One region of the Serratia sp. 2723 genome, then DNA from elsewhere that is predicted to be linked to it. Evidence: predicted binding sites of a transcription regulator. Region 1 holds the regulator's gene; the other holds the start of a gene.

The links. The regulator ArgR, encoded in region 1, controls arginine synthesis, uptake and breakdown. The targets are predictions, from matches to a motif close to ANTGAATAAAAATACANT.
Region 2: argC (N-acetyl-gamma-glutamyl-phosphate reductase) is a predicted target of ArgR. The motif match lies at 13,964-13,981, and genes of this name have one in related genera.

Annotation. Positions count from the first base shown of each region.
Region 1 is NZ_JBNDIN010000001.1:118,491-134,803, reverse strand. It holds gene dacB (serine-type D-Ala-D-Ala carboxypeptidase) at 1-821, shown strand, start outside; gene pmrA (two-component system response regulator PmrA) at 833-1,495, shown strand; gene pmrB (two-component system sensor histidine kinase PmrB) at 1,492-2,556, shown strand; gene cgtA (Obg family GTPase CgtA) at 2,651-3,823, opposite strand; gene ABIE29_RS00620 (DMT family transporter) at 3,840-4,811, opposite strand; gene rpmA (50S ribosomal protein L27) at 4,919-5,176, opposite strand; gene rplU (50S ribosomal protein L21) at 5,194-5,505, opposite strand; gene ispB (octaprenyl diphosphate synthase) at 5,775-6,746, shown strand; gene ABIE29_RS00600 (DNA-binding protein) at 6,791-7,165, opposite strand; gene ABIE29_RS00595 (DNA-binding protein) at 7,433-7,789, opposite strand; gene ABIE29_RS00590 (helix-turn-helix domain-containing protein) at 7,971-8,231, shown strand; gene mdh (malate dehydrogenase) at 8,294-9,232, opposite strand; gene ABIE29_RS00580 (hypothetical protein) at 9,483-9,659, opposite strand; gene argR (transcriptional regulator ArgR) at 9,697-10,167, shown strand; gene yhcN (peroxide/acid stress response protein YhcN) at 10,575-10,838, shown strand; gene yhcN (peroxide/acid stress response protein YhcN) at 10,972-11,235, shown strand; gene mpl (UDP-N-acetylmuramate:L-alanyl-gamma-D-glutamyl-meso-diaminopimelate ligase) at 11,447-12,826, opposite strand; gene fbp (class 1 fructose-bisphosphatase) at 12,997-14,001, shown strand; gene ABIE29_RS00550 (methyl-accepting chemotaxis protein) at 14,036-15,589, opposite strand; gene ppa (inorganic diphosphatase) at 15,849-16,313, shown strand, end outside.
Region 2 is NZ_JBNDIN010000011.1:149,189-165,501, forward strand. It holds gene ABIE29_RS17090 (DMT family transporter) at 1-379, shown strand, start outside; gene ABIE29_RS17095 (fimbrial protein) at 1,262-1,798, shown strand; gene ABIE29_RS17100 (fimbrial protein) at 1,937-2,431, shown strand; gene ABIE29_RS17105 (outer membrane usher protein) at 2,483-5,098, shown strand; gene ABIE29_RS17110 (fimbria/pilus periplasmic chaperone) at 5,202-5,954, shown strand; gene ABIE29_RS17115 (fimbrial protein) at 6,025-6,669, shown strand; gene ABIE29_RS17120 (fimbrial protein) at 6,681-7,181, shown strand; gene ABIE29_RS17125 (fimbrial protein) at 7,193-7,732, shown strand; gene ABIE29_RS17130 (MarR family winged helix-turn-helix transcriptional regulator) at 9,059-9,595, opposite strand; gene ppc (phosphoenolpyruvate carboxylase) at 9,814-12,450, opposite strand; gene argE (acetylornithine deacetylase) at 12,766-13,911, opposite strand; gene argC (N-acetyl-gamma-glutamyl-phosphate reductase) at 14,130-15,134, shown strand; gene argB (acetylglutamate kinase) at 15,155-15,928, shown strand; gene ABIE29_RS17155 (argininosuccinate synthase) at 15,955-16,313, shown strand, end outside.

The sequences.
Region 1 (16,313 bases):
GAACGCTGGCGAAAGGCTCTGCGGATGCACAATATTGTGAACTGGATGTGGTGCCGGGCGAATTGAACCGCTTTACACTGACCGGATGCCTGACCCAGCGCAGTGAACCACTGCCGTTGGCATTCGCCATTCAAGACGGAGCCAGCTATGCCGGTGCCATCCTGAAAGATGAACTGGTCAAGTCAGGGATCCAGATTGGCGGCCATTTGAAACGCCAAACCCAGCCAGGCATGACGGGAACGGTGATCGCCCAGACGCAGTCTGCACCGTTGCATGACCTGCTGAAAATCATGCTCAAGAAGTCGGACAACATGATTGCCGATACCGTGTTTCGCACCATCGGCCATGAACGCTTTGGCGTACCGGGCACCTGGCGCGCGGGAGCAGATGCAGTACGCCAGGTCCTGCGCCAGAAGGCCGGGGTAGATCTGGGTAACAGCATCGTGGTGGACGGCTCTGGCCTGTCGCGCCACAATCTGCTGGCACCCGCTACCATGATGCAGGCATTGCAATATATTGCTCAGCACGACAGCGAGCTTAACTTTATCTCAATGCTGCCGCTGTCCGGTCATGATGGCACGCTGCGCTATCGCGGTGGCCTGCACGAAGCCGGAGTTGACGGTAAGGTTTCTGCCAAAACCGGAGCACTGCAAGGGGTCTATAACCTGGCTGGCTTTATCACTACGGCCAGCGGCCAGCGCTTTGCCTTTGTCCAATATCTGTCGGGTTACGCCGTGCCACCAGAAGATCAGAAACAGCGCCGAGCGCCGTTGGTACGCTTCGAAAGCCGGTTGTATCGGGATATCTATCAGAACAATTGAGGCCCAAGGTCATGAAGCTACTGATTGTTGAGGATGATGAGTTATTGCAGCAAGGCGTGGCGTTGGCAATGTCCAACGTAGGCTATGCCTGTGATTGTGCGGCCAGTGCTGCGCAGGCCAATAGCCTGATCGTCACCAGCCAGTACAGCATGGTGATCCTCGACCTCGGCTTGCCAGATACTGACGGTGCCACCCTGCTGCGGCAGTGGCGCCGTCAGCAAATCGGCATCCCGGTATTGATCCTCACCGCACGCGACGCGTTGCAAGACCGTGTCGATGGCCTGGACGCCGGTGCCGACGACTATCTGGTCAAACCCTTTGCGCTGATTGAGCTGCAAGCCCGGGTACGGGCACTGCTCCGCCGCTATCAGGGCCACAGCGATAACCTGCTGCAACAGGACGATCTGACGCTCAATCTGTCCAGCCAGCAGGTGTATCTGCAACAGCAGGCGATAGACGTCACGCCGAAAGAGTTTGCCATTCTGTCGCGTCTGATGATGCGGGCCGGGCAAACCGTCAACCGTGAGTTGTTGCAACAGGATCTCTATACCTGGAACGACGATCTGGGCTCGAATACCCTTGAAGTGCATATGCACAACCTGCGCCGTAAATTGGGTAAAGATCGTATCCGCACCGTACGTGGCATCGGTTACCGTTTGGAGCCCGCATCTTGATCAGCATGCGCCGTCGTTTGCTGCTGATGTTGGCACTGATCCTGCTGGTCACCCAGCTTATCAGCGCGTTTTGGCTATGGCATGAAAGCCAGGAGCAGATCAGTTTCCTGGTGGATGAAACCCTATCGGCCAAAGTCCGCAACGAGCGGGTCGATACCGAGATTACCGAAGCGATCGCTTCCCTGCTCGCCCCTTCGCTGATCATGATGGTGGTGACCCTGCTGGCCTCCTTCTGGGCCATCAGCTGGATTATCCGGCCACTGAATCAACTGCAGGAAAAGCTGGAGAAACGTTCGGCAGATAATCTGACGCCGTTGCCGATAACCAGCGACAGTCTGGAGATGGTGGCGGTCACCAAGGCATTGAATCAGCTCTTGTCACGTCTTGACCATACCATCCAGCAGGAACGCCTGTTTACTGCCGATGCGGCCCACGAGTTACGCACGCCGCTGGCGGGGATCCGTCTGCATCTGGAACTGATGGAGCAACAAGGGGTCACGGGCAGTAAGCCACTGATCGGTCGCATTGACCAACTGATGCACGTGGTTGAGCAATTGCTGATGCTGTCACGCGCCGGGCAGGATTTTGCCAGTGGCCATTACCAGCAGTTTGACTGGGTGGCCAACGTTATCGAGCCATTGCAGGAAGAGTTGAATGAGTTAGCCGCTTTGCGCGGGCAAAAGATTGTCTGGCAACTGCCGGCCAGTGCCCCGATCCATGGTGATCCGGTGCTGCTGCGCCTGATGCTGCGTAATCTGGTTGAAAATGCGCACCGCTATGGCCCCAAGAAGAGTGTCATTCGAGTTCAGCTCACCTCAGAGAATAATGGGCAACGCTTACAGGTGCTCGACGAGGGACCGGGTATCAAACAAGAGATGGCTGGAGAGTTGACTCAGGCCTTCCGCCGGATGGACCAGCGTTATGGCGGTAGCGGGCTGGGATTGAATATCGTGATCCGTATCGTACAGCTGCATCGTGGCTGTCTACGCCTGGAAAACCGCACCGATGCCAGCGGCCTGGATGCACAGTGCTGGTTACCAGATAATATTTTGAATCACTAACGTCGCATCATCGATTGAGGTCTCAGCAACCTCAACAAACAACAAGGGCTCGGTTCACTGAACCGAGCCCTTACTTTATTACTATTACGCAGAATTACTTCTGGTAGATGATTTCGACGCCTTCGTCGTCATCTTCATCCCAGTCATCATCCCAATCGTCGTCCGCTTCGGCTTCCAGTTCAGCGATTTGCTCACGGTGGTAATCATCCCACATGAACTCAACTTTTTCTGGCGCGCTTTCTTCGATCGCCATGGCTTTAGGTTGCGTATTGATGAAGTTCATCACGTCCCAGCACAGCGCGTTAACGCCTTCGCGGTTCGCAGCGGAGATCATGTAGTACTTACCTTCCCAACCCATGCCTTCTACGATCGCCTTGGCGCGCTCGGCGGCCTCTTCCTCGTCCAGCAGGTCAACTTTGTTGAACACCAGCCAGCGTGGCTTGTGCGACAGATTCTCGCTGTACTGGTTGAGCTCGTTGATGATGACCTTGGCATTCTCTACCGGATCGGACTCGTCGATCGGAGCAATGTCCACCAGATGCAGCAACACGCGGCAGCGCTCCAGGTGTTTCAGGAAACGGATCCCCAGGCCAGCACCTTCATGTGCGCCTTCGATCAGGCCAGGAATGTCCGCCACCACGAAGCTTTGTTCATGGTCCATACGCACCACGCCCAGGCTCGGTACCAGCGTGGTGAACGGGTAGTCCGCCACTTTTGGCTTGGCGGCAGAAACCGCGCGAATGAAGGTCGACTTACCGGCGTTCGGCAGGCCCAACATGCCCACATCCGCCAGCAGCAGCAGCTCCAGCAGGATATCGCGCATCTCGCCCTTGGTACCCAGCGTTTTTTGGCGCGGAGCACGGTTTACCGAGGATTTGAAGCGGGTATTGCCCAGGCCGTGCCAACCGCCCTTCGCCACCATCAGACGCTGCTGATGACGGGTCATATCGCCGAGGATCTCACCGGTGCCCTGATCCTGCACACGGGTACCGACCGGCACTTTGATTTCGACGTCTTTACCGCGTTTACCGGTACAGTCACGGCTCTGACCATTCTGGCCACGTTCGGCACGGAAAGATTTTTCAAAGCGGTAATCGATCAGGGTATTCAGGTTTTCGTCTGCCACCAGGTAGACGTCACCGCCGTCACCGCCGTCACCGCCATCTGGCCCACCGTTCGGGATGTATTTTTCGCGGCGGAAGCTGACGCAACCATTACCGCCATCACCTGCCACGACCAGGATCGCTGCTTCATCTACAAACTTCATTTACCGTCTCCGTAACTCATTCACCGGGCCGCTTCAAAGAAGCAACCAGGTTGGTTTCTGCCCGTCGCGGCCACCAACGGTGACCAATTGCGGAAAACATGGCGCCTGCAACCACCACAAAAGCACCTATATAGCCAACGACATTCAATGCCGGGGCCATAAATACCTGTGGCCAGGCCAGCGCCAATAAATCTGAAAACAGCAGGGTAAACAGGGGAGTCAGCGTGATTAACGCACTCACCTGGGCCGCCTGCCAGCGCGCCATCGCTTCCGCCAGCGCACCATAACCAATCAGCGTGTTAGCACCACAGAACAGCAGGCAGGCTAATTGCCAGCCGCTGAGCTGGAAAATCACCGCTGGCTTCGCAAGCGGAAATAACGCGATCGCACATAAAGTGTACAACAATACCAGGATCTGCGGTGAGGCCAATCGACGCAGTAATACTTTCTGCGCCACGCCATAGGTCACCCAAACCATGGCCGCACACACGCCCAACAACACACCGAGCGTGTAGTCTGTGAACTGAGTGAAGATCTCGATCAGGCTGACGTTGAAAAACAGCATCAGCCCGCAGATCAGCATCAGAGCGCCAATCACCTGAGTGATACGCATCCTTTCTTTCAGGATCACTACGCTGGCGAACATCATGCCCACCGGCGAGAGTTGGCCGATAACCTGCGAGGCCGTCGGACTCAAATATTGCAGCGAAGAGCTGAAGAAGACAAAGTTGCCCAACAACCCGGCAGTAGCGATCGCCAGCAACAGCAACCAGCGGGGTTGACGGAACATTTTTACCGGGGGTAAACGCCCGCGCACTGCCAGGATCATCCCCAGGCCGATGGCGGCAATCGTAAAGCGATACCAGACGATGGTAAACGGCTCCATCACTTCCAGCACTTCTTTCATTGCGATAGGCAGCGCGCCCCAGCAAACCGCTGTGGTAACCGCCAGAAAAATACCAACACCAGCCTGCTGTTTTTTGTCCATCTTCTCACTGTCTGCGCGTTGTGCCACCAAGCACAAGCAAGCTATAAATGTAAAAAGCCCCGCAACGAATTGCGGGGCTTAACATCTATTTCGTAAGGCTCGAAAAATTATTCAGCTTCGATGCTGATAAATTTACGATTGCTCGGGCCTTTAACTTCGAATTTGACTTTACCGTCTTTCAAAGCAAACAGAGTGTGGTCTTTGCCGCAACCCACGTTGGTACCAGCGTGGAATTTGGTGCCGCGCTGACGAACGATGATGCTGCCTGCCAGTACTGCTTCGCCGCCAAAGCGTTTTACGCCCAGACGTTTAGCTTCTGAATCGCGACCGTTACGAGTCGAGCCGCCAGCCTTTTTGTGTGCCATTAATCCGCTCTCCTAACTTAAGCGCTGATGCCGGTGATTTTAACATCAGTGAACCACTGACGGTGACCTTGCTGCTTACGATAGTGCTTACGACGACGAAACTTAACAATCTTGATCTTTTCGCCACGACCGTGAGCAACCACTTCAGCTTTGATCTTACCGCCATCGACGAAAGGAACGCCGATTTTGATATCTTCGCCATTAGCGATCATCAGAATCTGGTCAAACTCAACCGCTTCACCAGTTGCGATGTCCAGCTTTTCCAAGCGAACGGTCTGACCTTCGCTTACTCGGTGTTGTTTACCACCACTTTGGAAAACCGCGTACATATAAAACTCCGCTTTCCGCGTGCCCAACTGTTCAGTACAGAGCGCGCTATAAATATTCACAATAGGGCGCGAATTCTACGCAATAATCCCGCATATGACAAGAGCAGATTAGGGCCAGAAGGTGAAAAAAGAAGAAAAAAAACACAGTTTCTCTCACAACGTTTATCTGGGCCGATTTTCAAGTACAATCAACAGGACAGTTACCGCCATGTACCGATGTGAGCAGCGTTCTCATCGCGGTCAACAGAAACACAGCTGAAAAAAATACAATGAACCTAGAACAAATTACTGAGTTAACCGCGCAAGATATGGCGGCCGTGAACGCAACAATTCTCGAACAGTTGAATTCCGATGTCACGCTCATCAATCAACTTGGCTATTACATTATCAGCGGTGGCGGTAAGCGCATTCGCCCAATGATCGCCGTTCTGGCGGCACGGGCCTTGCACTATCAAGGCGATAAACACATTGCCGTCGCTGCCCTGATAGAGTTCATTCATACCGCGACCCTGCTGCATGATGACGTGGTGGATGAGTCCGACATGCGTCGTGGCAAGGCGACCGCCAACGCGGCGTTTGGCAATGCCGCCAGCGTGTTGGTGGGCGATTTCATTTATACACGTGCTTTCCAGATGATGACCAGCCTGGAATCGCTGCGCGTGTTAGCAGTGATGTCCGAAGCGGTCAACGTGATCGCCGAAGGTGAAGTGCTGCAGTTGATGAACGTCAACGATCCGAACATCAGTGAAGAAAACTATATGCGGGTCATCTACAGCAAAACCGCTCGTCTGTTTGAGGCGGCGGCCCAGTCATCAGCCATCCTCTCCGAAGCCAAACCGGCCGAAGAGCAGGCGCTGCAAGACTATGGCCGCTATCTTGGCACGGCATTCCAACTGATCGACGATCTGCTGGACTACAGTGCAGACGGCGTGACCCTGGGTAAAAATACCGGCGATGACTTGAACGAGGGCAAGCCGACGCTGCCGTTGTTGCATGCGATGCATAATGGCAATGCCGAACAGTCTGCGATGATCCGTGGCGCGATTGAACAGGGGAATGGCCGCCATCTGCTGGAGCCGGTTCTGGCTACCATGCAGGAGTGTGGTTCACTCACCTATACACGTCAGCGCGCAGAAGAAGAAGCGGACAAGGCGATCGCCGCATTGCAGATTTTGCCCGACTCTCCTTATCGAACCGCACTGGAAGGATTAGCGCATCTGGCGGTTCAACGAGACTTTTAAGAAACTTAAGTTTCCAAATATTCAAATAGGCCTGCGTTGCGGGCCTATTTATTTGCCTTGCTAATGAGATCCAGTAGCCCCGCAGCCCCCTTCGCCGCCAGAAAAGTCAATAAAACCGCGTATTCGTCTGGTTTCATACCTGCCAGATAGCTCTGCAAACGTAGCCAGGGATCGCCATCACGGGCGACGGTATAAGCCGCCGGTTCCTCTGCGGCAAGGGGGTAGCTCTGGGGATACAACTCGTTTTGGGTCGAGAGGGGCAGGCTGCTGATATGATACTCCTTAGTCACCCCCTGCTTGCCAAAACGCCGCTGCCATCGCCAGTTTTTCTCACGTGCCCGCTTATTGATCCCTTGCGGGGAGTTGCCCAATTCCCCCTTCCCTTTCAGTTCGTTGGCGGTAAACCATTCCTTGTCCATTCCCCCTCCTTGATCTCGGCGTTGTCCCTAACTGACTTATCAGACCTTCCAGTTGCATGAACAACTAATGCCAATAAGCTAGTTATAACATTAACCAGGCCGTTGCCAATAACCAAAAAACTGGCGCAATACTCAAGAAATATTTACCAAACAAAGGAAGGGAAACACTGAAGCAACGCAGAAAGCAGCTTGGTGGGAGCCGCATATGGCTAATCGGGCGCGGTTCAATGCGGCCCCTTATGTAGCGCAGGTCAGTTAGGGAATGGCTCACTGCTTATTTTTTTCAGCAATCCAGGTCAGCAGGCTATCCATACCTTCACGCATCAAAAACGCCATCACTTTGCCACGCTCACTGTCTGAAAGGTGGTAATAGTATTCGATCCACACCGCCAGCGAGTCCTGACGCCCGGCCTCATAGACCGCAGGCTCTTCACGCAATACCAGCAGGTTTTTGACGCCGGTAGGCAAGCTGTCAAAATGGTATTCCAGCGCCTTGCCTTGAACGCCTTTGCGGCGACGGCTGAGCCAATTTTCGCGCCGGGCCATCAGATTGATTCCCTGTGTAGAGGACGGTAATCCTGCGATGCCTATCAACTCCTTGGCAGCAAACCACTCGTTTTTCATAGCCATGATCTCGGGACAATAGTGTGGCAAGACAAATTTTTCAGAAACCATAAGGTATTTTCTGGAAACTTGGTGGTATCCTAGTTTCTGAATAAACGCTTCACGTTGTTCAAACGATTAATACTTACCTGTTAGTTATACCACTAACAGAACTTTCTCTAATCAAAAAAGGAATGAAAATATGAATTCACGGGACCCAGATTGGCATCCAGCAGACGTCATCGCGGCTTTGAAGAAGAGAGGTACCACTCTGGCAGCGGTGTCACGAGAGGCAGGGCTAAGTTCTTCGACGTTGGCCAACGCGCTGTCACGTCCTTGGCCAAAGGGAGAATGGTTGATTGCTGACGCACTGAACGTGCATCCGGCAGAGATCTGGCCGAGCAGGTATTTTGATCCGCTTACCCATCATCTGCGAGATCGGAAAAGTCGAATCAAATCATGATAAACATAAGAAAGCCGCCGGATTCGGCCCGGCGGCTTATCAAAACATCACATACTGAGAGATCAGCTGTTGATAAACTTCTCGCCCAGTTCGATATCTTTGTGCAGTACGTCCAGCATTTCGCTCAGCGCTTTTTGCTCGAAGGCGCTCAGGGTACCGATGTCTTTACGCTCTTCGATACCGTTTTTACCCAATAGCAGTGGCTGTGCAAAGAAGCGGGCATATTTGCCATCCCCTTCAACATAGGCACATTCAACGACGCCTTTCTCACCGCTCAGCGCACGCACCAGAGACAGGCCAAAACGTGCAGCAGCCTGGCCCATAGACAGGGTTGCAGAACCGCCACCGGCTTTGGCTTCAACCACTTCGGTACCCGCATTCTGGATACGTTTGGTCAGATCAGCCACTTCCTGATCGCTAAAGCTTACGCCTGGGATCTGCGACAGCAAAGGCAAGATGGTCACGCCTGAGTGGCCGCCAATCACCGGTACGTTCAGTTCTTCCGGTTGTTTGCCTTTCAGTTCCGCAACGAAGGTGTTGGAACGGATGATATCCAGCGATGTGATACCAAACAGTTTGTTTTTGTCGTACACACCCGCTTTCTTCAACACTTCTGCCGCAATGGCCACCGTGGTATTCACCGGGTTGGTGATGATACCGATGCAGGCTTTCGGGCAGGTTTTGGCCACTTGCTCGATCAGGTTGCGTACGATGCCAGCGTTAACGTTGAACAGATCGGAACGATCCATCCCTGGTTTACGCGCAACGCCAGCAGAAATCAGCACCACGTCCGCACCATGCAGCGCAGGGGTCGCATCTTCGCCACTGAAGCCTTTGATTTTAACTGCGGTTGGGATGTGGCTTAAGTCAACGGCAACGCCTGGGGTAACAGGGGCAATGTCGTAGAGGGAGAGTTCAGAACCTGAAGGAAGCTGGGTCTTGAGTAGAAGGGCGAGGGCCTGGCCAATACCGCCAGCAGCACCGAGAACTGCAACTTTCATCCTATACTCCTTTATTGTCTTAAATATAAAAGCGCCGTGAATTCTTTGGTCACGGACCTTAATTTATCACGCCTTTAAAAACAACCTCTTAACAGTCGGTTTTAGATCTGACGCAATAAAATGGCCGATGTTGCGAGCATTTTAAAGTAAATAGCTTATGCATTAAGGGCATAGCGCACACTAATCGAAAATAGTGCCAAGCTTTTCACGATCACGTTAACCGGCGGTTACATTACACCCTTACGTAACATCAGAACAACATCATTTTAATAACATTTTCGTTACCGGAGAGCTGGCTCGCTTCCCGCACCAAAAGGGCATATTCATGAGCAACGGATTTTGTTAAAATTGCGCTCTTGCCTTTCTGTCTGGGCATTTTTAATTTTCCAGACAGCCCCACATTGCATAAAAATGCATTTATATGCATAATAATCAGCTCTATTACCAACATTCCACGGTGCAAAATGCGTAATCCCGCAAAGCAGGAAGATCTGATCAAGGCGTTTAAAGCGTTATTGAAAGAAGAAAAATTCAGTTCTCAAGGCGAGATCGTTTTGGCGCTGCAAGAAGAAGGCTTCGAGAACATTAACCAGTCCAAGGTATCACGCATGCTGACCAAGTTCGGGGCGGTGCGCACGCGTAATGCAAAGATGGAGATGGTGTACTGCCTCCCGGCCGAACTCGGTGTCCCAACCACCACCAGCCCGCTCAAGAATCTGGTGCTGGACGTGGACCATAACGACGCGGTGGTGGTGATCCATACCAGCCCTGGTGCGGCGCAGCTGATTGCCCGCCTGTTGGACTCGCTGGGCAAATCCGAAGGGATCCTGGGCACCATTGCCGGTGACGACACTATTTTTGTCACTCCGGCCAGCTCCTTTACCGCACGCCAACTGTTTGAAGCCATTCTCTCCTTGTTCGAACAGGAACTTTGATGCATTCAGTACCGCCTGCGGCTTTCTGTCACGGGCGGTGCATCCTTTATTAATTAACCCTTCATTTACTTCTTCTGCGCTGCCTACCACGTTTAAAACTGCTAATAAGCCGACCGACAGCACATTTCAAAGACATTTCTGGGTGACTGGTGATAGTGACTGGAAGTTTCCGCACTTTTAGTCAAAAACACTTAGCTCATTGAAATTACAAAAATTTAACATCAAAAGCGCATTTTATCGCCGTTTTTTATTCCATAAGGTTATTAAAAGTAACGCCCACCCCAATAAAGTTTCACTAGAAACTGTTAGTCAGCTATTAATATTTGCCGTTACTAGATGTATACTCATTTCCGTGACGTAAATCACAGTTCATTGGAACTGATAAAAGAATACGAAGAGGATAAATCATGAAAATTAAAGCTACCGTAGCAACAATCAGCCTGCTGTCCATGCTGTCTTTCGGCGCATTTGCAGCACAATCCATCGATGCTTCCCAGGCTGAAAAACTGCAGTCTGCCGGTACCATCACCGTAAGCGGCGTCGGTGCAGCTCCTTCTGATATCCGTCAGGCACTGTCTGCTAAAGCCGATGCCCAAGGCGCGACCGCTTACCGCGTGATCGAAGCTCGTAACGAAGGCAACTACCACGCTACCGCCGAGATTTACAAATAAGTACAAGATATTATTTGAGCATTGCACGACAACTCTCTGGTAAAAACCCAAGTAGATAACCGCCTTCAAGTATAAAAAACGCTGTAAAGCCCTTCCAGGCCGTTATCTCTGAACGATTAAGGATCCAAGTATCATGAACATGAAAACGACTCTCGTTGCACTTAGCCTGCTGTCTGCCGTTTCTTTCGGTGCTTCTGCGGCTAACCTGGTCACTGATGCCCAAGCCAGCAATCTGCAGTCTGTCGGCACCATTACCGCTAGCGGCGTGGGTGGCGCACCTTCTGATATCCGTCAGGCGCTGTCTGATAAAGCGGACCAGCAAGGGGCCAAAGCCTACCGAGTGATCGAAGCCTATGAAAATGGCAACTGGCACGCAACGGCTGAAATCTACAAGTAAAAAACCGAGGTCGCGCTTACTGAACTGACTACCCTCGTCACTGCCACTGCCGAGTTCTCAGGTAAACGTTATATCCTCGGAAATTGTCGTCGTCCTATCCGACGAACCCCATTGCCCTCGCTCGCGAGGGCTTTTTTATGGGTGTAAAAAAGGCCGCTCAGCGGCCTTAATATTACAACGGGAGCCGCATGCAGCTCCCGTTTAGCTAATGTCAGTAGGTTTCTTTCGGTTCGGCCTTGTTAGCCAGCCCCGCCAGCAGCTTGTCATGAATGCCGCCAAATCCGCCGTTGCTCATCACCAGAATATGGTCACCCGGCTGTGCGGTTTTCACGATCATCTCCACCAGCGTATCCAGATCGGCACTCCAGTGCGCAGGCTGGACGCAAGCTTCAGCAACTTCCGCTACCTGCCACGGAATGTGGTGAGGCTGGAACAAGAACACTTCGTCAGCACGGCCCAGTGACGGGGCCAGATCGTTTTTACTGATCCCCATTTTCATGGTATTGGAACGAGGCTCCAGCACGGCCAGAATGCGCGCGGTGCCGCCCACTTTGCCACGCAGCGCCGCCAAGGTGGCCAGAATGGCGGTCGGATGATGGGCAAAGTCGTCATACACCGTGACGCCATTGGCTTCACCGCGCAATTCCAGACGGCGGCGGGCATTGATAAAGTCACCCAGCGCTCGGCAGGCATCGGCTGGCTGTACGCCAACATGGCGGGTGGCGGCGATCGCCATCAGGCCGTTATGCATGTTGTGTTCGCCCACCAGCGCCCAGTTAACCTCGCCCACCTTTTCGCCGTTGAGGAACACTTCGTAATGGCTGGCATCCGTCGCCAGTTTGTGCGCGCGCCACGCGCCCCCTTCCCCAACCCATTCCTGTTCGCTCCAGCATCCCATCGCCATCACCTGTTTCAGATGGGTGTCGTTTTCCGGCAGGATAATCTTGCCTTGGCCCGGCACCAGGCGCACCAGATGATGGAACTGCTTCTGGATGGCTTTCAGATCGTCAAAGATATCGGCATGATCGAACTCGAGGTTGTTCATGATCAGCGTGCGCGGGCAGTAGTGAACAAACTTGGAGCGTTTGTCGAAGAAGGCACAGTCATACTCATCGGCTTCGATGACAAAGAACGGGCTGCCGCCAAGACGGGCCGAGACATCGAAATTGCCCGGTACGCCGCCAATCACAAAGCCCGGCTGATAGCCACAGGCTTCCAGGATCCAGGTCGCCATTCCGGCGGTGGTGGTCTTACCGTGTGTTCCCGCTACTGCCAGCACCCAGCGATCGCGCAGGACATAATCATGCAGCCACTGAGGGCCAGACATGTAAGGAATGCTCTGTTCCAGCACCGCTTCTACGCAAGGATTACCACGGCTCATGGCATTGCCGATAATCACCAGATCCGGAGCCGGATCCAATTGGGCAGGATCGTAGCCCTGGATCAGTTCGATCCCTTGCTTTTCCAGTAAGGTGCTCATCGGAGGATAGACGTTGGCATCTGAACCGGTCACCTCGTGCCCCAGTGAACGAGCCAACATGGCTAGCCCCCCCATAAAGGTGCCGCAGATCCCAAGAATATGTATGCGCATTAGGTTTCTCATTTTAGTGCATCGATTTGCTGCCTATTCTAGCGCTCAGAATCGCTCAGAAGAAATGGATTTGCCTATGAATCGCAAGTTGCTTTGGGCTACACTGCTGACGAAAACGTTGGCGGTATGTTAACAAGCCGCTATCCATCCGTAGATTCAGGGATTGTGTCATGAAAACGTTAGGCGAATTTATCGTCGAGAAACAACACGACTTCTCTCACGCCACCGGTGAGCTGACTTCATTACTTTCAGCCATTAAACTGGGTGCCAAAATCATTCACCGTGATATCAACAAGGCGGGTTTAGTTGATATCTTGGGGGCTAACGGCATTTCCAACGTTCAGGGCGAAGTTCAGATGAAACTGGACCTGTTCGCGAACGAAAAGCTGAAAGCCGCGTTGAAGGCTCGTGGTGAAGTAGCGGGCATCGCTTCGGAAGAAGAAGACGAGATCGTGATTTTCGACGGCGAGCGAGCTGAGAATGGCAAGTATGTGGTGCTAATGGATCCGTTGGACGGCTCGTCCAACATTGATGTGAACGTCTCGGTCGGGACGATCTTCTCTATCTATCGCCGCATCACTCCGATTGGCACGCCAGTCACCGAAGAAGATTTCCTGCAGCCTGGCCATGCCCAGGTAGCGGCCGGTTATGTGGTTTATGGCTCTTCCACCATGCTGGTATACACCACCGGTTATGGCGTACATGCCTTTACCTACGATCCGTCTCTGGGGGTGTTCTGCCTCTCCCACGAGAAAGTGCGCTTCCCGGAAAAAGCCAATATGTATTCCATCAACGAAGGTAACTACATCAAGTTCCCGCTCGGGGTGAAGAAATACATCAAATACTGCCAAGAGCAGGATGAAGCCACCCAGCGCCCTTATACCTCACGCTATATCGGTTCACTGGTTGCCGACTTCCACCGTAACCTGCTCAAAGGCGGCATCTATATCTATCCAAGCACCGCCAGCCACCCAAAGGGTAAGCTGCGTCTGCTGTATGAATGCAACCCGATGGCGTTCCTGGCGGAACAGGCCGGGGGTAAAGCCAGCGATGGCAAAAACCGCATTCTGGATATCGTGCCGGAGCAACTGCACCAGCGTGCGCCATTCTTCGTCGGAACCAAATCGATGGTAGAAGACGCCGAACGCTTTATTGCTGATTTCCCGGACCAGTAACGAGATAAAAGGGGCGGCGTGCCGCCCCTTCACATCACAGTTTGAACACAGCCATACTCTGTGCCAATAGCTGCGCCTGCTCTTCCAAAGAGCGCGTTGCCGCCGCAGACTCTTCCACCAGCGCCGCATTCTGCTGTGCCACCTGATCCATTTGCACTACCGCCAGGTTGACCTGCTCGATACCACTGCTTTGTTCGCGAGTGGCCGCCGAGATTTCACGCATCAGCGCCGTGACGCGCCCGACTTCACCGGTTATTCCGTTCATGGTCTTCGCCGCCGTTGCCGCCATCTGTTCACCTTCCCGCACGCGGTGTTGTGAAACTTCGATCAGCCCTTTGATCTCTTTGGCCGATTGCGCACTACGTTGAGCCAGGCTGCGTACCTCACCGGCCACCACGGCAAAACCACGGCCTTGTTCACCGGCACGTGCCGCCTCTACCGCCGCGTTGAGCGCCAGGATATTGGTCTGGAAGGAGATCCCGTCCATCACGCTGATGATGTCGGCGATGCGTCGGGAGCTGTCGGTAATGGCCTGCATCTTGCTCATCACCTGGCTGACCACGTCACTGCCCTGCTCGGCAATATCGGAGACGCTCAGTGCCAACTGGTTAGCCTGTTCGCAGTTTTCAGCATTCATTTTCACCGTAGAGGTCAACTGCTCCATGCTGGCGGCGGTTTGCTCCAGCGAAGCGGCCGATTCCTCCGTACGCTGCGCCAGATGAACGTTGCCCGCAGCCAACTCGCGGGAACCGGTATCGATCTGGCTGCTGGCATCGCGGACTTTACTGACCGACATCACCAGCGATTGCTGCATACGTTGCATCGCGCGTACCAAGCGCCCCATTTCGGTCTCGCCCTCACCGCTGATATCGTGGGTCAGATCCCCGGCGGCGATATGCTCCAATTGGACGATCGACTCATCTAACGGGCGCAGCAAGATCACGCGCATAGCAAACCAGGCCAGCACCGCCAGTAACACGCTGAGCAGCCCAGCCACGACAATCAGGATAATCTTGGTGCTGGCATTACTTTCTGCCTCATGCGCACGCTGCTGGCCAATATCCATGGCAAACGCGCGGAATTCACTAAGATCGGCTTCAAAAGCAATGCTCAGCCTGGAGATATGATTTTCTTGAATGGCATAATAGTCATCCAACTTCCCCGCCTTGATCGCCGCCGCCATGGGCGCAATGCCCTGTTCCAGATAGGCACGATAGCTCGCCTGCATCCGCAAAGAGAATTGGCGACCCCGTTCGGTCACTGTTCCCACATCGACAAAGCGCGCCATTTCCTTTTTCGACTGTTCCAGATAGCCATAAATGCGCCCCACCGAGGCGTCAGCAACCTCAATCTGACCAATCTCGCGCTGGCGTACTGCAAGCGAAGCAGCCGTTCTGGCCCGTAGCGCCAAATTGGAGCTGTTGGCCAACGAACCCAGTTCTTCCCCCAGGATCTGGTTCAGAGTCTGTAGCGAACGCGTTCCTTCGTTAATGGCTTTAACCCCGATGATGCTGACAACAATCAACAGCAACGTCATCAGGCTCAACAGGGCAATCAGCCCGGCCTTAACGGTGATCTTCTTTAACATGAGTGTTTCCCGGCTTTAGAAAATAAGTGGCATCAGATGTAGAGGAGGCAAAAAGACAGGGTCAGCTAGCTACTGGACCATTATTATTTGGGGAAGTTATCGGCAGCCGAGGAGTAAACTTCAATCATTAAGGGATTAATCTGGAAAAGTTGCTGTTATCGACCAGGCAGTAGCTCAATGATGAAAAGGGCGGGAAATCACAAAAGACTCCGCTATAATAGCCGCCACTCCATTTCTGGTTTGATTAAAGGAAACCGACATGAGCTTGAACCTGGTCCCTGCTGGCAAAGACCTGCCAGAAGACATCTACGTAGTTATCGAAATCCCGGCTAACGCCGATCCAATCAAATACGAAATCGACAAAGAAACCGGCTCGCTGTTCGTTGACCGTTTCATGTCCACGGCGATGTTCTACCCGTGCAACTACGGTTACATCAACCATACCCTGTCACTGGATGGTGATCCGGTAGACGTGTTGGTGCCAACCCCATACCCACTGCAACCGGGCTCAGTGATCCGCTGCCGCCCAGTTGGCGTGCTGAAAATGACCGATGAAGCCGGTGAAGATGCAAAACTGATTGCCGTACCGCACAGCAAACTGACCAAAGAGTACGATCACATTAAAGATGTGAACGACCTGCCAGAACTGCTGAAAGCGCAGATCAGCCACTTCTTTGAACACTACAAAGATCTGGAAAAAGGTAAATGGGTGAAAGTGGAAGGT
Region 2 (16,313 bases), on a different contig from region 1:
CTTGCTCAGCAAGCGGCTGGTGGCCATCGCGTCACCGTTAACCATCACCAAACACACCTTTGCCATCGCCATGCTGATCGCCATACCGATGGCCTGGGGGATGGCGGGTACGCCGTCACTGACCTTGCCAACCTGGTTGATCATCGCTTATCTGGGGATTTGTACCACCGGCATCGCCTACCTGCTGTTTACCTTGGCATTGAAACACGTGAGTGCGGCCACCTGCGTTGCCTTGGGATTATTTGAGCCGATCGTGGCTTTTGCGCTGGCGATCGTGGTGGCAAGAGAGCCAATCAGCATGCTGGCCTTTGGCGGGTTATGCCTGATTTTAGCTGGGTTGTGGTTGGTATTGCGTGGTGAGAGGGTGCCCGACAAATAAGGAAAGACACCCTGACCCTCTCCGTCAGGAGAGGGAACATAACATGCGACAGATTAACGACTCTATTCTTCCTCAACACGGGCTATTGCCTCCACCGACAAAGCGGAACGGTGGCGCATATTTATGGGAACAGTCAACCCGTTCCCTGGTGGTAAACAGGATCTGGCAAAAGTGTAGCACTATCAGGAGCGTCCATTTAGAGAGTGTATATAGGTTGCAAATATTTTACTGCCAGGACTGATGCTTGCGGCTGTTCCTGCTGCAATAAATCTATCATGCTGGATGGCAATTTAGCGTTGATTTGATATTCATGTTTCATTTTTAAATGAACGGTTGTGCACTGTTTTTGGCAAGCATTGACATAATTAATGTTTTTATCAATTCCATTGATCATCGTTAGGCCTGATTAGGCAAAGCCAATGCGTTTACTCATCTTGAACCGATGATGGATTTTTGGGTTCTGGAGAATGGCGAATCACTTTGCCAATGATGTAAAACAAATAACTCTCATCAAAGGGGTAACATCGATATCTATTATGCTAGTCGAGCTATTGCAGGCTTTCTGTGACTATTAGAATCGAAGTTAATCTCTTTGCATCCCCGCCAAACCTCATTCAGATAATATTAATATCATATAATTATGGTTATTTTAGTTAATTCATCTAATTTATTGTAATTTTTCGATATAAAGATCTGTTTAGTTTATTTTTACATTACAATGCTCCTCATCGACAGACTCACGGCTTCTTGTGGTTCCTTATGTTTTTGCTGGTTTTTCCATAAGCATAAGAGAAGCAATTTTCAGAGCGTCGTCGATAAAAATATGGATTTCGCATCTATCAACACTGAAATATATGGAACTTTTTTATAAGGATTTTTTGCATGAAACTGAACAAAATCATGATGGCAGCAGTCATCGTTCTGGGTGTATCTTCTGTGGCTCACGCGGCAACCAAAGATCAGGGTCACGGTAAAGTGACTTTTACCGGTTCTATTATTGATGCGCCATGCTCTATTACCCCTGACAGCATCGACCAGACGATTGAGCTGGGGCAAGTTTCTAACGTAGCCCTGAAAGGCGGTGGTCAATCAAATCCGCGTAATTTCTCCATAGACTTGGAAAATTGCGAACTTGGTGAAAAGGATAACAATAAAGTATCCGTAACTTTCACCGGCATGGAGTCTAGTGCTGATAATGGCCTGCTGGGTGTTACTGGCACGGCGAAAGGTGCCAGCGTCGCTATTACTGATGGTTCAGGTAAAGTCATTGAACTGGGCAAAGCCTCCAGAGCTCAACTGCTGCAAAATGGTAAGAATAGCCTGAACTTTGCTGCTTATATGCAGGGCAACGGCGCTTCTGCTGTCATCACCGAAGGCGAATTCCAGGCGGTTGTCGGTTTCACCTTGGCCTATCAATAAGCACTGATCCCCTTGTTGGAGTGACGTGTTTTGCATGCGGAGAAATCCGCATGCTTTTCATGGGCGCGAAGTGGAATAAGGATCATAACCATGCTGAACGTCAATAATATTGCGGTAGTGTTTTCTTGCATATTTCTCATGATTCCTTTTTCTCCCCAGGCGGAGGGTACCATCCAAGGATGGGGGCGGGTCAATATGCAAGGAGCCATTATTGATACAGCCTGTGCAATTGCCGTAGAGAGTCGCGATCAAACCATTGATCTTGGCGTTGTACCCTTGGCAGATATTATTCGCGATGGCCATGGCCGGAGTAAACCTTTTGCCATTGAACTGGTGAATTGTGAATTAGAACGTGGTGGTAATAAATTACCCGATTGGAAACACTTTCAGGTGACTTTTGATGGTGATGCCGAGGGTGAATTATTTGGTGTACACGGGGAAGCATCCGGGGTAGCTCTGCAAATTAACGAACCTGGAGGGCGCTCAGCCACCCCAGGGGATCCTCTGCCTATGAATAATATTGTTCCCGGCACCATGCGGCTTAACTACACCATGAAACTGGTTGCTAATAACCATGTCTTGAAAGCTGGGGATTATTTTTCATCTATCCGGTTTAAATTGGATTACTTCTAAACGCCGTAATACACCGCCATTGTGAAAAGACATTAATAAAAGGCTAGGGATATGGAATTGTCACCGACTGGGAAGTTGGGTCGTTTTCAGGTGCTGGGGCTCTGGATTTCCCTGGCGCTAGGGACATCGTCAATGGTGGTGTTTGCCGCCGAAGAAATCCAGTTCAATACCGATGTTCTGGATGTGAAAGATCGCCAGAATATCGATTTGAGCCAGTTCTCTCGTGGTGGCTACATCATGCCGGGCACGTATGGCATGGCGGTACACATCAATAAAAACGATTTGCCGGAACAGGCAATCCCATTTTATGCACCAGAGGATGAGCCAAAGGGTAGCCGTGCCTGTGTAAATAAAGCTCTGGTGGAGCAGTTGGGGCTGAAAGAAGGGGTGATGCAAGAGCTCCGGTGGTGGCATCAGGACGAGTGCCTGGATGAGTCCAGCCTGGAGGGAATGGAAGTGCGTGGAGATTTATCCACCTCGGCGTTGTATTTGAATATCCCCCAGGCCTATCTGGAGTTCACTTCGGAGGACTGGGATCCGCCATCCCGCTGGGATGAGGGGATCCCAGGGCTGCTGCTGGATTACAACCTTAATATGCAAACGCAAAAGCAGTTGAAGCAAGGGGCGAGCAGTTACAACTTGAGTGGCAACGGCACGGCCGGGGCTAACTTGGGGGTTTGGCGTTTACGGGCAGACTGGCAGGCCAACATCAATCATCAAACGGCATCGGGCCGCTCCACAGACACACAGTTGGACTGGAGCCGCTATTACGCCTATCGCGCCATCCCGACACTGCGCTCGAAGCTGACGCTGGGGGAGAACAACCTGGATTCCGGCATGTTCGACAGCTTCCGCTTTATGGGGGTAAGCCTGGTGTCGGATGACAGCATGTTGCCGCCAAGCCTGCGCGGTTACGCACCGGAAGTGACGGGGGTAGCGAAAACCAACGCCAAGGTGACTATCAGTCAGCAGGGGCGGGTGCTGTATGAGACCCAGGTGGCATCCGGGCCGTTCCGTATTCAGGACATTAGTGATGCGGTGAGTGGTGAGCTGAAGGTGAAGGTGGAAGAGCAGGATGGCAGCGTGCAGGAGTTCGTGATGAACACCGCCAGCATCCCGTATCTGACGCGTCCAGGCTCGGTGCGTTTCAAGCTGGCTACGGGCAAGCCGTCAGATTGGCAGCACCATTCGCGTGGCCCGCTGTTTGGTACCGGGGAATTCTCCTGGGGCGTGAGCAACGGCTGGTCGCTGTATGGCGGTGGGCTGGCAGGGGGTGATTATAACGCGGTGTCGGTGGGTATCGGGCGTGACCTGATGGCGCTGGGGGCGCTGTCTGTTGATGCCACCCAGTCACGGGCGCGCTTGCCACAGGCCGGTGGCACGCTCAGCGGCGGTTCATACCGTCTTAGCTATTCGAAGGATTTTGATGAGTACGACAGCCAGGTGACCTTTGCGGGTTATCGCTTCTCAGAACAGAACTTCATGAGCATGAGTGAGTACCTGGATGCACGTTATTACGGCACTCGTACCGGCAACGGTAAAGAGATGTACACCATCACGTTTAATAAGCATTTCCGCGAGTTGGGGCTGAGTACCTACCTCAACTATAGCCATGAGACGTTCTGGGATCGCCCGGCCAATAACCGTTACAACCTGACGATGTCACGCTATTTCGACCTCGGCAGGTTCCGCAACCTGAGTCTGTCTTTGTCGGCGTACCGCAATGAATATAACGGCACCAAAGATGACGGGGCGTACCTGTCTTTGTCGATGCCTTGGGGTGACCGTTCTACGTTGAGTTACAACACGACGGTGAATCGCGACGACATCACCCATCGGGTGGGGTATTACGACCGGGTTGATGAGCACAATACCTATCAGCTCAGTGCTGGCCATTCTCGCACAGGGGCCAACCTGAGTGGCTATTACACCCATGAAGGCAATATGGCTCGCCTGAGCGCCAATACCAGCTATCAGGAAGGGCGTTACAGTGCGTTTGGCATGAATGCCCAGGGCGGGATGACGCTGACGCCGGAAGGTGGGGCCATCCACCGCGTAGGGGTGCAGGGTGGCACGCGAATGCTGATTGACACCGATGGAGTGCCAGATGTGCCGGTGCGCGGCTACGGCAGCACCAGCAATACCAACGCCTGGGGCAAAGTGGTGCTCGGTGACGTCAACAGCTACTACCGCAACAAGGCCAGCATTGACCTGAACAAGCTTGGCAACAACGCTGAAGCCAGCAACTCGGTGGTGCAGGCCACGCTGACAGAGGGGGCCATTGGCTACCGCCGGTTTGATGTGATTGCCGGTGAGAAGGCAATGGCGGTCATTAAGCTGGCCGATGGCAGTGAGCCGCCGCTTGGAGCTACGGTGATGAACACCCGTAAGCAGGAAACCGGCATTGTGAATGATGGCGGCGGCGTTTATCTGAGTGGCCTTAAAGCGGGTGAAATCATGACGGTGTACTGGAATGGGAGTGCGCAATGTGCAGTGCAGATGCCGACACCGTTGTTGGTGGACATGCTGTTGAACACCTTATTGCTGCCTTGTCGCCCATTAAGTAGCCCAGTGTTGATATCTAACGATAAAGAATCGAAAGCGGGTACTCCGCAGGAAACGGCGTCAGTTAAATCAGGGCCGGATACTGCCGCTGTAGCTGAGTAATGAAAGCATTTTTACCCCCATTTTGAGAGCCCGTGAGGGCCAGGAAGAAGCCATGTGCAACAGTGAATTGACCCTAAATCCACACGATGGAGTCGTAATGTCTATGCGAAGCAACACCCTGAAATCGGCGGCAGTGGCCGCTACCCTATTGGCCTCGCTGGCCAGTCAGCAGGCTCAGGCGGCTATTGCGCTGGATCGTACGCGGGTCATTTTTGAGGGTAGCCAGAACTCGGTCAGCCTGAACGTCAGCAACCAAAACAAGCAACTGCCCTATCTGGCACAGGGGTGGATTGAGGATGAGCAAGGCAACAAAATCCAGAGCCCGCTGACCGTACTACCACCGGTACAGCGCATCGAACCGGGCAAGCCGAGCCAGGTGAAAATCCAGGCGCTGCCAGCGGTTAAGTTGTTGCCGCAGGACCGTGAGACCGTGTACTACTTCAACCTGCGGGAAATTCCGCCGAAGAGCAACAAGGCAAATACGCTGCAAATTGCCCTGCAGACGCGTATCAAACTGTTTTATCGCCCGGCGGCGATCGCCATGGACAGGAATGCGGCTCCGCCACAGGAGCAGATAACGTTGACCCGCCAGGGTGACAAGTACGTGGTGCACAACCCAACGCCGTACTATGTCACGCTGGTGGACGCCAGCAGTAAAAAGGACGGGGCTGGGGTAAAAGGTTTTGAACCGATGATGGTGCCGCCAAAAGGCAACTTGCCGTTGACCGTGGGCGTGACCAGCGTGGGCAACAACCCGGTGCTGACCTATATCAACGACTACGGTGGTCGGCCGCAGCTGAGTTTTAGCTGCGGTGGAAGTGCCTGCACGTTGGTGCCGGAGAAGAAAGGCGCATAAGGCACGCTCAAACACCACGAGATTGAGCGTGAGATATCAGCGGATTGGCACCATGGAGCAGGAGAACAACATGACAGGGAACAAAAACCGTGCGTATTGGCTGACCGAACTGCGCTATTACGGCAGCTTGGTGGCGTTGGCGATGAGCGTGCCCGTAAGTTTGGCTACCGCCATGCTGTTGCTGCCGTCTTCACAGGCGGCAGATAACAGGGCGGTAGACGGCGCAAACGGCACGCTGTCGGTACAGGGGGCGCTGACCGAGAGTGCCTGCAGGCTGGAGATGGATAGCGCACGCCAGGATATTCAACTGGGTGAGACCGGAACCGGTCGTCTGTGGCAGGTGGGGGATCGCGGTGAGCCTGTGGCGTTCGAGCTGCGCCTGAAGGACTGCTTGCGCAGTCCTGCCGGTAGCGGGGACGTCCGTACCGGTGGGTTGACCTGGGCTGACAATCAGCCAGCAGTGTCTGTGAGTTTCAAGGCGACCCGCGATGCCGATAATCCGCAGTTGGTGAAGGCGCAGGGCGTATCCGGCATGGGGCTACGGATGGCAAACGATCGGGGGCAGGATGTGCGGCTGGGCAGTTGGGGCCAACCCTTGTTGCTGGCGCCAGGCCAGAACACCCTGATCTACACCGTTGCACCGGAGCGGACGCTAGCCAACCTGATAGCGGGCAGCTACCGGGCCGTGGTGGACTTTCACCTGAGCTATGACTGAAGGGGCGGGGTATGAATGACAGAGCCAGCGTGGGGGTAAAGGTGTTTTGCGGTCTATTGGCTGCGATGCCGTTGGTTGTCGGCGCGGTTACCCAGATTGTGGAGATCAAGGTAGAGGTGTCGGTACCGCCTTGTACTATCAATGGGGGTCAGGCGGTAGAGATTGATTTTGGCAAGATTGGGGTCAGCAAAGTTGACGGCGAGAACTACCAGCAGCCATTTGAGTTGATATACGAATGCGCAGGTGCGAGCACCGACATGCTGTTGCGTTATCTGGGGGTGGTTACCACGTTTGATAACGCGGCGGTGCAGAGCAATATTCCACAGCTTGGTATTCGGCTACAGCAGCAAAAGAGCGGAACTATGACTCCGTTTGACGTGGGCAGCACGTTGGCCATTCCTTCCTCCCAAAAGTCGTCACAGTTTATTGCCATGCCGGTGAAAAAGGCCGGGGTGACGTTGCAGGAAGGGATCTTTACCGCTGGGGCGACTTTGCAGCTTGAATATCCGTAGGAGAAATAAGCATGACAAAATTGGCGTGCTGGTTGTTGGCAGGTTTTGGAATGGGGCCGTTGAGTGCAGCCCTGGCGGCCCCCACTGCGGGGGTCAACGTGCAGTATCGAGGTGAGCTGGTGGCGGAGCCTTGCACCCTGCTGCCCGAGGATGAAAATATTCTGTTGGATTTTGGTACGGTGATCGACAAATACCTGTACCTCAATAGCCGCACTCAAGGCAAGTTGTTTCAGTTGCATCTGATGGATTGTGACGTCAGCTTGAACAACATGCTGAAGATCACCTTCAGCGGCCCGGCAAGCACCGCTCTGCCTGGGTTGCTGGCTCTAGACGGCGTTAACTCGGTGACCGGCATAGCTATCGGCATGGAAACGCCGCAAGGTCAGCCGCTACCGCTGAATCAACAGACGAATGCCTACCCGCTCAGAGACGGCAATAACGTGATTAACCTACAGGCCTATGTACGCGGCGAACCGGAGGCGATAAACAACAAAGCCATTGGCCGTGGGGTATTTACCGGTATTGCCACTTTTAGGCTGGACTATGAGTAAAACGTCGAATGGCGGCAGCCCGAATATGCAGCTGTCGAGGGGGATCCCTATGAAATATGCTGGGTTAACTGAACAAGCAACCCTTTGCAGGCAGCAAGCCAAGGATTGCACGGGTTTTATTTTAATCGCGGGTGTTAAATATGTATAGAACGCTGCTGATCCCCCTCCTGTTACTACTCTCACTGCCTGGTGCATGGGCGTATTCCTCGTGGGGGGAACCAATAAAGACGGAAATAAGAGATTCCAAAGTGTGGTTCATCTATAAATGGAGTATCGTTGATGACTCGCTACCGGTTCCAGGGGACGTAACATGCGCCAACAACGCGAGTGAGTGTTATGTCGGGTTTTACCCCCGATCTGGTCTTGGCCCGATCGGCAAACTCTGTGACGCTGGCGGGACATGTAACGGCACCGCTTCGAGTGTGCACGATATATCAATCAAAGTTAGGGCCAATACTAGCTGGGAAAGTGCGTACCAGGCTTATGTTAGCAAGTTCTCCATGTCGGGAGGAGCCTCTGTACCAATAGCGTCCGTTGAAGAGATGAAAGATGCGGCATGGGGTACGCTATGTGTGGGTTTCGGCGCGTTGCCTGCTGCTAGTGCGGGGGTCGCGGTTCTAGCGCCTAACACTACCTGTGGTCTCTTCTCGAAGCCAGACACGCAGTGTACGATTTCGCTTGGTTCCGAGATCAATCTGGGGACGGTAGCACCTGGGCAGTCGATACCCGACGGGAGCGTATCAGGATGGTTCTCGTGCAGCGGTGCCGGTGCCGATGGTGCCTCTATTGGTGCTTCGTTACTCACGTCAAACCCCAAGCTTGGGGGGAAGCCGATTGAACTCACAATGAATGGGTATTCAATGACATCAACGTCGAAGGTTGTAGGGCGGGGTTCGTATGGGCAACTGCTCCTTAAAGCACATGTAAACGGAACGATTGACGCGCCAGGATCTTATCAAAGCTCTGCCACCATTATGCTTAATTATTACTAATGTCAGTGGGCCGAATCCTATCTTGGGCGCCGCATTGACAAGAACGTCTATGCCAGCCTGATACAGATATTGCAGCATCAGCAGCATTTCGCGCAGGCAGAACGATTCCGCCGGGATGCGCGGATCCTGTTCCCAACCGATGTGCGTTTTCAATCGGTAATCGTTCACAAGCCGCCTCGGTAGCCGAAAACAAGGAGGTAGAGTGAAATCACATTTGGTGCTCGCCATTCAGGACAACAACCCTGGTGATCCGGGACGAGTCAAGTAAGAGCGCCGCCAAAACTCTTGCCCTTTGGGGGGAGGGAAAGGGGGGAGACAATTCTGGCTAACGACATCAGGCCGATTTGGTTTTTTCGTTCAGCTGTGATTTTTGCGAGAGGATCAATTTTTTCAGTAGCTCCGCCAACTGGTTTTGATCTTCCTCGTCCAGCCCCTGGATCAAGGCTTTTTCGATTGCCACATGGGTTTCTACCGTTTCCAGGGTTAATTTCCGGCCTTCCGGCGTGATCTTAACAATCACGCCACGCCGGTCTGAAGGATCGGGCATGCGGACAATATACTTTTTATTTTCCAGGCGATTAATCCGGTTGGATAAGCCACCAGAGGAAATCAGGATTTTCTCTTGCAGATCTTTGGGAGAAAGCTGGCGGTCGGGGTTGCGGGCCAGGGCGGCCAGCACTTCGAATTCACCAATCGTCAGGTTATAGCGCGCGAAGTTGGCATCGACAAACTGCGAGATATAGTGGCTCATGCGTACGATCCTGGCGATCACCGGCAGGCCAGACAAATCTAAAGTGGGTACCGTGTCTAACCATTCCTGGATTAAACGATCAACGAAATCTGTTTCAGTGACATTGGTCTTATCGCCCATCTTTTATCTCTTCCTGACTGAATTCATCGCATAATCAACGCAAAAGGTGCGGCCAAACGGAGCATGGACTCAAAATGAGTGTCAGCAATAATAGCATTGATAACCCGCCGTGAGTGACCGATGGGACAAAAATCCGCAGATTAGAATGGGGATAACCGGGGGGAGAATAAGCACCGACGCCGATCGCATCGGTGCTTGCAGCAAATGGTGAAGCAATATTAGCCGGTGTTGCGCATCCCGGCCGCCACGCCAGCGATAGTGACCATTAGAGCCTGCTCAACGCGAGCATCCGGTTGCTCCTGCTGGCGCGAACGGTGCAGCAGCTCGGCCTGCAACACGTTAAGCGGGTCGGTGTAGACGTTGCGCAACGCGATAGATTCGGCGATCCACGGCAGGTCTTCCATCAGGTGATCGTCGTTGGCGATGGTCAGCACCGCCTTGATATCGCTGGCCAATTGATCGCGTAGCTGCTGGCCGAGCGGCCACAGGGACTTGTCCACCAGACGCTGATCGTAGTATTCCGCCAGCCACAGGTCGGCTTTGGCGTAAACCATCTCCAGCATCGCGATACGGGTAGAGAAGAACGGCCAGTTGTGGCACATGGCTTCCAACTGGTCCTGCTTGCCAGCTTTCACCGCTTCTTGCAGGCCAGCACCGGCACCCAGCCAGGCTGGCAGCATCAGGCGGTTCTGTGTCCAGGCGAAGATCCACGGAATAGCACGCAGGCTTTCAACACCGCCGTTCGGGCGACGTTTGGCCGGGCGTGAACCCAATGGCAGTTTCCCCAGTTCCTGCTCTGGCGTAGCGGCGCGGAAGTAAGGCACAAATTCTGGGTTTTCACGCACGTAGCCGCGATACATGTTGCACGAGGTTTCGGACAGTTCGTCCATCAGCGTGCGCCATTCTGGCTTAGGCTCCGGCGGTGGCAGCAGGTTGGCTTCTAACACCGCACCGGCGTACAGCGCCAGGCTGCTGATGGTGACTTCTGGCAGGCCGAATTTAAAGCGGATCATCTCGCCCTGTTCGGTCACGCGCAGGCCACCTTTCAGGCTGCCTGGTGGTTGGGACAGCAGAGCGGCGTGGGCAGGTGCGCCACCACGGCCAATCGAACCACCACGGCCATGGAACAGCGTCAGCGCCACTCCGGCCTTCTCACAGGTTTTGATCAGTGCGTCCTGTGCGCGGTATTGCGCCCAGGAGGCCGCCATCACGCCAGCATCTTTTGCCGAGTCGGAATAGCCGATCATGACCATCTGTTTGCCCTGAATAAAGCCGCGATACCAGTCGATGTTCAGCAACTGGGTCATCACGTCGTCGGCGTTGTTCAGATCGTCCAGGGTCTCAAATAGTGGGGCGACCGGCAGGGCAAATGGGCAACCCGCTTCTTTCAGCAGCAGGTGTACGGCCAAGACGTCGGACGGGGTGCGAGCCATGGAAATGACGTAGGCGGCGATCGAACCTTGTGGCGCTTCGGCGATCACCTGGCAGGTTTCCAGCACTTCCTGCGTCTCTGCACTCGGCTCCCACTTCAGTGGCACCAGTGGACGCTTGGAGTTCAGCTCACGGATCAGGAACGCCTGCTTGTCGGTTTCTGACCAGCTTTCATAATCCCCCAGGCCCAGATAGCGGGTCAGTTCGGCAATGGCTTCGGTATGGCGGGTGCTTTCCTGGCGCACGTCGATACGCACCAGCGGTACGCCAAAGCAGCGTACGCGGCGCAAGGTGTCCAGCAGTTGGCCATTGGCGATAATGCTCATGCCACAGGCCACCAAAGATTGATAACAGGCGTATAGCGGTTCCCACAACTGCTCGTTATTTTCCAGCAGATCGTGCGGACGCAGCACGCGTTCGCCTTTCAGGCGGCCTTCAAGGTAGGCTTGGGAGCTCATCAACTGGCTGCGCAGTTGCTTCATCAATTCGCGGTAAGGTTCTTGTACTTCGTCACCACCGGCCAATTCCCGCAGTTCCGGGGTACATTCGGTCATCGACAGTTCGGAGACCAGCACCTGAATATCCCGGGTGAACAGATCGCAGGCCTTCCAGCGGCTTAGCAACAGTACGTGACGGGTGATTTCAGCGGTCACGTTCGGGTTGCCGTCGCGGTCGCCACCCATCCAGGAGGTGAAGCGGATAGGCACGGCTTCCACCGGCAGGCGGTAATCGATGGAGTTTTCCAGCTGTTCGTTGAACTCGCGCAGGAAGGCCGGTACGCCTTCCCACAGGCTGTTTTCCACCACGGCAAAGCCCCATTTGGCTTCATCGACCGGGGATGGGCGATTCTTGCGGATCTCGTCGGTATGCCAGGACTGTGCGACCAGTTGGCGCAGACGGCGCATGATTTTATTGCGCTCGTAGTCGGCCAGATCGTTATGGTCCAACTGGCTCAGGCAGGTGTTCACCTCAACCAGCTTGTGGATCAGGGTGCGGCGGGTAATTTCCGTTGGGTGAGCGGTCAGAACCAGCTCGATGGAAAGGTCGTCCACCGCCTTTTGCAGCTGTTTGTTATCCAGCTTGTTGTCTTTCAGCTTGGTAAACAACTGCGCCAAGGCTTCCGGGTTGCTGGCCGCTTCGCCGTGCGGCGAGATGCTGTGGTATTGCTCGGCAACGTTGGTCAGGTTAAGGAATTGGCTGAAGGCGCGGGCAACGGGCAACAGCTCATCGTTGGACAGGTTCTGCAGCGTGGAGAGCAGCTCCTGACGATGCGCCTCGTTACCGGCACGTGAGGATTTGGAAAGCTTACGGATAGTTTCAACGCGATCGAGAATATGCTCGCCCAGCGCTTCTTTAATGGTATCGCCTAGCAATTTGCCGAGCATACTGACATTACTTCGCATTGCCGAATATTGTTCGTTCATATAATCCCTGACCCAGTTCTTTGCATACTTATCATCCTCCGATCGTGGTGTTTTTCGCCACTACCTGAACACGATGAGTACGTGATTTTTCATCTTGTAAGTAAATTTCACGTGCCGACGCAGACCGCCGGTTTTATCTGGTCACGTGCCTGTCCAATCATCAATTGACACTATTTTTAGCAAAAAAACATCAAATTCGGCGTATTTTCTGAAATTTAATTACGCGCGGCCGGTTATCAGTCTGGCTTATCGGCATAAATTATTACTTCTTAAGAGGTAGGGGATGGTAACCCATTCCCCTGTTGTTATTAAGGTTTATTGCCGGCAGAAATGGTCGACCAATTGACCCAGCAGTTTACGCGTTGGCTCAATAAACGCGGTGTCCAGATACTCATCCGGCTGATGCGCCTGGTTGATCGAACCTGGACCGAGCACCAGCGTAGGGCAGACTTCCTGGACGAACGGCGCTTCGGTACAGTAGTTGACCACTTCGGTGCGTGAACCCAGCAGTTTTTCAATCACCGCCACCATGTGATGGTCAGTTGGGCATTCGTAACCTGGGATCGGCGGATGCAGCTCATCGATCGTCAAGCGGCCCGGCCAACGTTGGCTTACCGGAGCCAGCGCTTCATGCAGGAGTTCGTTGATGTTGTCCAGCGTCATACCGGGCAACGGGCGGATATCCATATGCAGCTCACAGCAGGCACAGATACGGTTAGCCGCATCGCCGCCGCTGATATGGCCAAAGTTCATGGTGGGGTAAGGCACCGCGAACGCCGGATTGTTGTAGCGCTCCTGTAGCGTTTTGCGCAACGCCATCAGATGCCCGATGGACTCATGCATCAGATCGATGGCATTGACGCCGCGTGCCGGATCGCTCGAATGGCCCGACTGGCCGACGATGCGGATCGCACTGGAGATATGGCCTTTATGCGCGCGCACTGGTTGCAGCGAGGTTGGCTCGCCGATGATGGCAAAGTCCGGGCGGATTTTACTGGAGGCTGCAAAGTAACGTGCGCCAGCCATCGTCGTTTCTTCATCAGCGGTAGCTAAAATGTACAGCGGCTTGGTCAGCTTGCCGGCATCGATATCGCGTACCGCATCCAGGATAAAGGCGAAGAAGCCCTTCATGTCGGCGGTGCCCAGCCCGTACAGCTTGTTGTCGTGCTCGGTCAGGGTAAAGGGATCTCGCGTCCAGCGCCCCTGATCGTAGGGCACCGTGTCGGTATGGCCCGCCAGCAGTAGGCCACCGCTGCCCTCGCCAAGGCTGGCCAGCAGGTTGAATTTGTTGCGGGTGTCCGGCACGGGCTGCACGTCGACGCGGAAGCCCAAATCGTTGAACCAGCCGGCCAGCAAGTTGATTAATGCTTCATTACTCTGATCGAGGGCGCCATCGGTGGCGCTGATCGATGGAGTGGCGATCAACGCCCGGTACAGCTCAATAAATGGAGGTAATTTCATCTTCACTGTTGACAGCCTTTGGTTAGGATAGTATCAATATTCATGCATTTATTTTGAATAAAAATACAGTAAGCTAGAGCGTAAGGGAACCTGTAACCCGGATGTTGATAAAAACATCATGCTCAACCACGTGGGTGAACCGCGCAACAACGCGACCAAGCCCTGCTACCAGGGTCGCAGTGACTCTTAGATTGCTAGCCAAGAAGGTGAAAGGCCACATGTTGAATACGCTGATTGTTGGTGCCAGCGGTTATGCCGGAGCAGAGCTCACGGCTTACCTGAATCGCCACCCACACATGAACATAACCGCTTTAGCGGTTTCAGCGCAAAGTGCAGATGCAGGAAAATTGCTTTCCGAGCTGCACCCTCAATTAAAAGGCATCGTCGATCTGCCATTACAGCCGCTGGTTGATGTTGCCGCAGCGGCCAAAGGCATCGACGTTGTTTTCCTCGCGACCGCCCATGAGGTGAGCCACGACATCGCGCCAGCATTCCTGGCTGCGGGTTGCGTGGTGTTCGATCTCTCCGGCGCATTCCGCGTGCAGGATGCTGATTTTTATCAACAGTATTATGGTTTTACACACCAGCATGCCGACTGGCTGGCGCAGGCAGTTTACGGCCTGGCGGAGTGGCAGAGTGAAAAACTCAAGCAGGCGCAGTTGATTGCCGTGCCGGGCTGCTACCCAACGGCGGCGCAGCTGGCGCTCAAACCGCTGCTCGACAAGCAATTACTGAACCTGGATCAATGGCCGGTCATCAACGCCGTTAGCGGCGTGAGCGGTGCAGGGCGTAAAGCCAGCGTTACGACCAGTTTCTGTGAAGTCAGCCTGCAACCTTACGGCCTGTTCAATCATCGTCATCAGCCAGAAATTGCTGCCCATCTTGGGGTGCCAGTTATCTTTACGCCACACTTGGGTAACTTCCCTCGGGGTATTCTGGAAACCATCACCTGCCGCCTGAACAAGGGCGTCACCGCGCAAGACGTGGCAGCGGCTTACCATGCGGCGTATGACGACAAACCGTTGGTGCGGTTGTATGACCAAGGGGTGCCAGCACTGAAATCCGTGGTGGGCCTGCCGTTCTGCGATATCGGCTTTGCCGTGCAGGGCGAGCATCTGATCGCCGTAGCCGCAGAAGACAACCTGTTGAAAGGTGCGGCAGCTCAGGCGGTGCAGTGTATGAATATTCGTTTCGGCTTCCCGGAAACCCAATCCTTACTTTAAATCAGCGTGAGTAAACAGCAATGAATCCATTGATTATCAAACTAGGTGGCGTGCTACTGGACAGCGAAGAAGCGCTGGAGCGTTTGTTTACCGCGCTGGATGTTTATCGCCAGGAACATCAGCGCCCGCTGGTGATCGTTCACGGCGGTGGTTGCGTAGTGGATGAGCTGATGAAACAGCTCTCCCTGCCGGTAGTGAAGAAGAACGGCCTGCGCGTTACTCCAGCCGATCAGATCGACATCATCACCGGCGCACTGGCAGGAACGGCCAATAAAACCCTGCTGGCCTGGGCGGTGAAGCACAAAATTAATGCCGTTGGCCTGAGCCTGGCAGACGGCGGCAGCGTTGCGGTAACACAACTGGACCCGGCGTTGGGCCACGTGGGCCATGCAGTGCCAGGAACGCCTGCGCTGCTCAATACCTTGTTGGGCGCTGGCTACCTGCCGGTGGTCAGCTCCATCGGCATTACTGCCGAAGGCCAACTGATGAACGTAAACGCCGATCAGGCTGCGACGGCCCTGGCCGCCACGCTGGGGGCGGATTTAATCCTGCTGTCGGACGTTAGCGGTATTCTCGACGGCAAAGGGCAGCGCATCGCGGAAATGACAGCACAAAAAGCCGAGCAACTGATTGCTCAAGGCATCATTACCGATGGTATGGTGGTGAAGGTCAATGCGGCGCTGGATGCCGCACGTACCCTTGGCCGCCCGGTAGATATCGCCAGCTGGCGTAATGCCGAAAAGCTCCCTGCTCTGTTTAATGGTGTGTCGATTGGCACCCGGATCCTCGCTTAAATTTAGAATTAAAAAGGAATAACACAATGCAAAACAAAGGCATCAAGAAAATCGTTCTGGCGTACTCCGGCGGTCTGGATACTTCGGCCATCATTCCATGGCTGAAAGAGAACTACGGCGGCTGTGAAGTGGTAGCCTTCGTGGCGGACATCGGCCAGGAGCGCGGCGATCTGGAAGGCGTTGAGCAGAAAGCTCTGCAATCCGGTGCCTCTGAGTGTCATGTTGTCGATCTGCGTGAAGAGTTTATCCGTGACTACGTTTATCCGGTGCTACAGACCGGCGCACTGTACGAAGGCAGCTACCTGCTGGGGACTTCAATGGCGCGGCCGATCATTGCCAAGGCCCAGGTTGAGCTGGCGCTGAAAGTGGGTGCCGATGCGCTGTG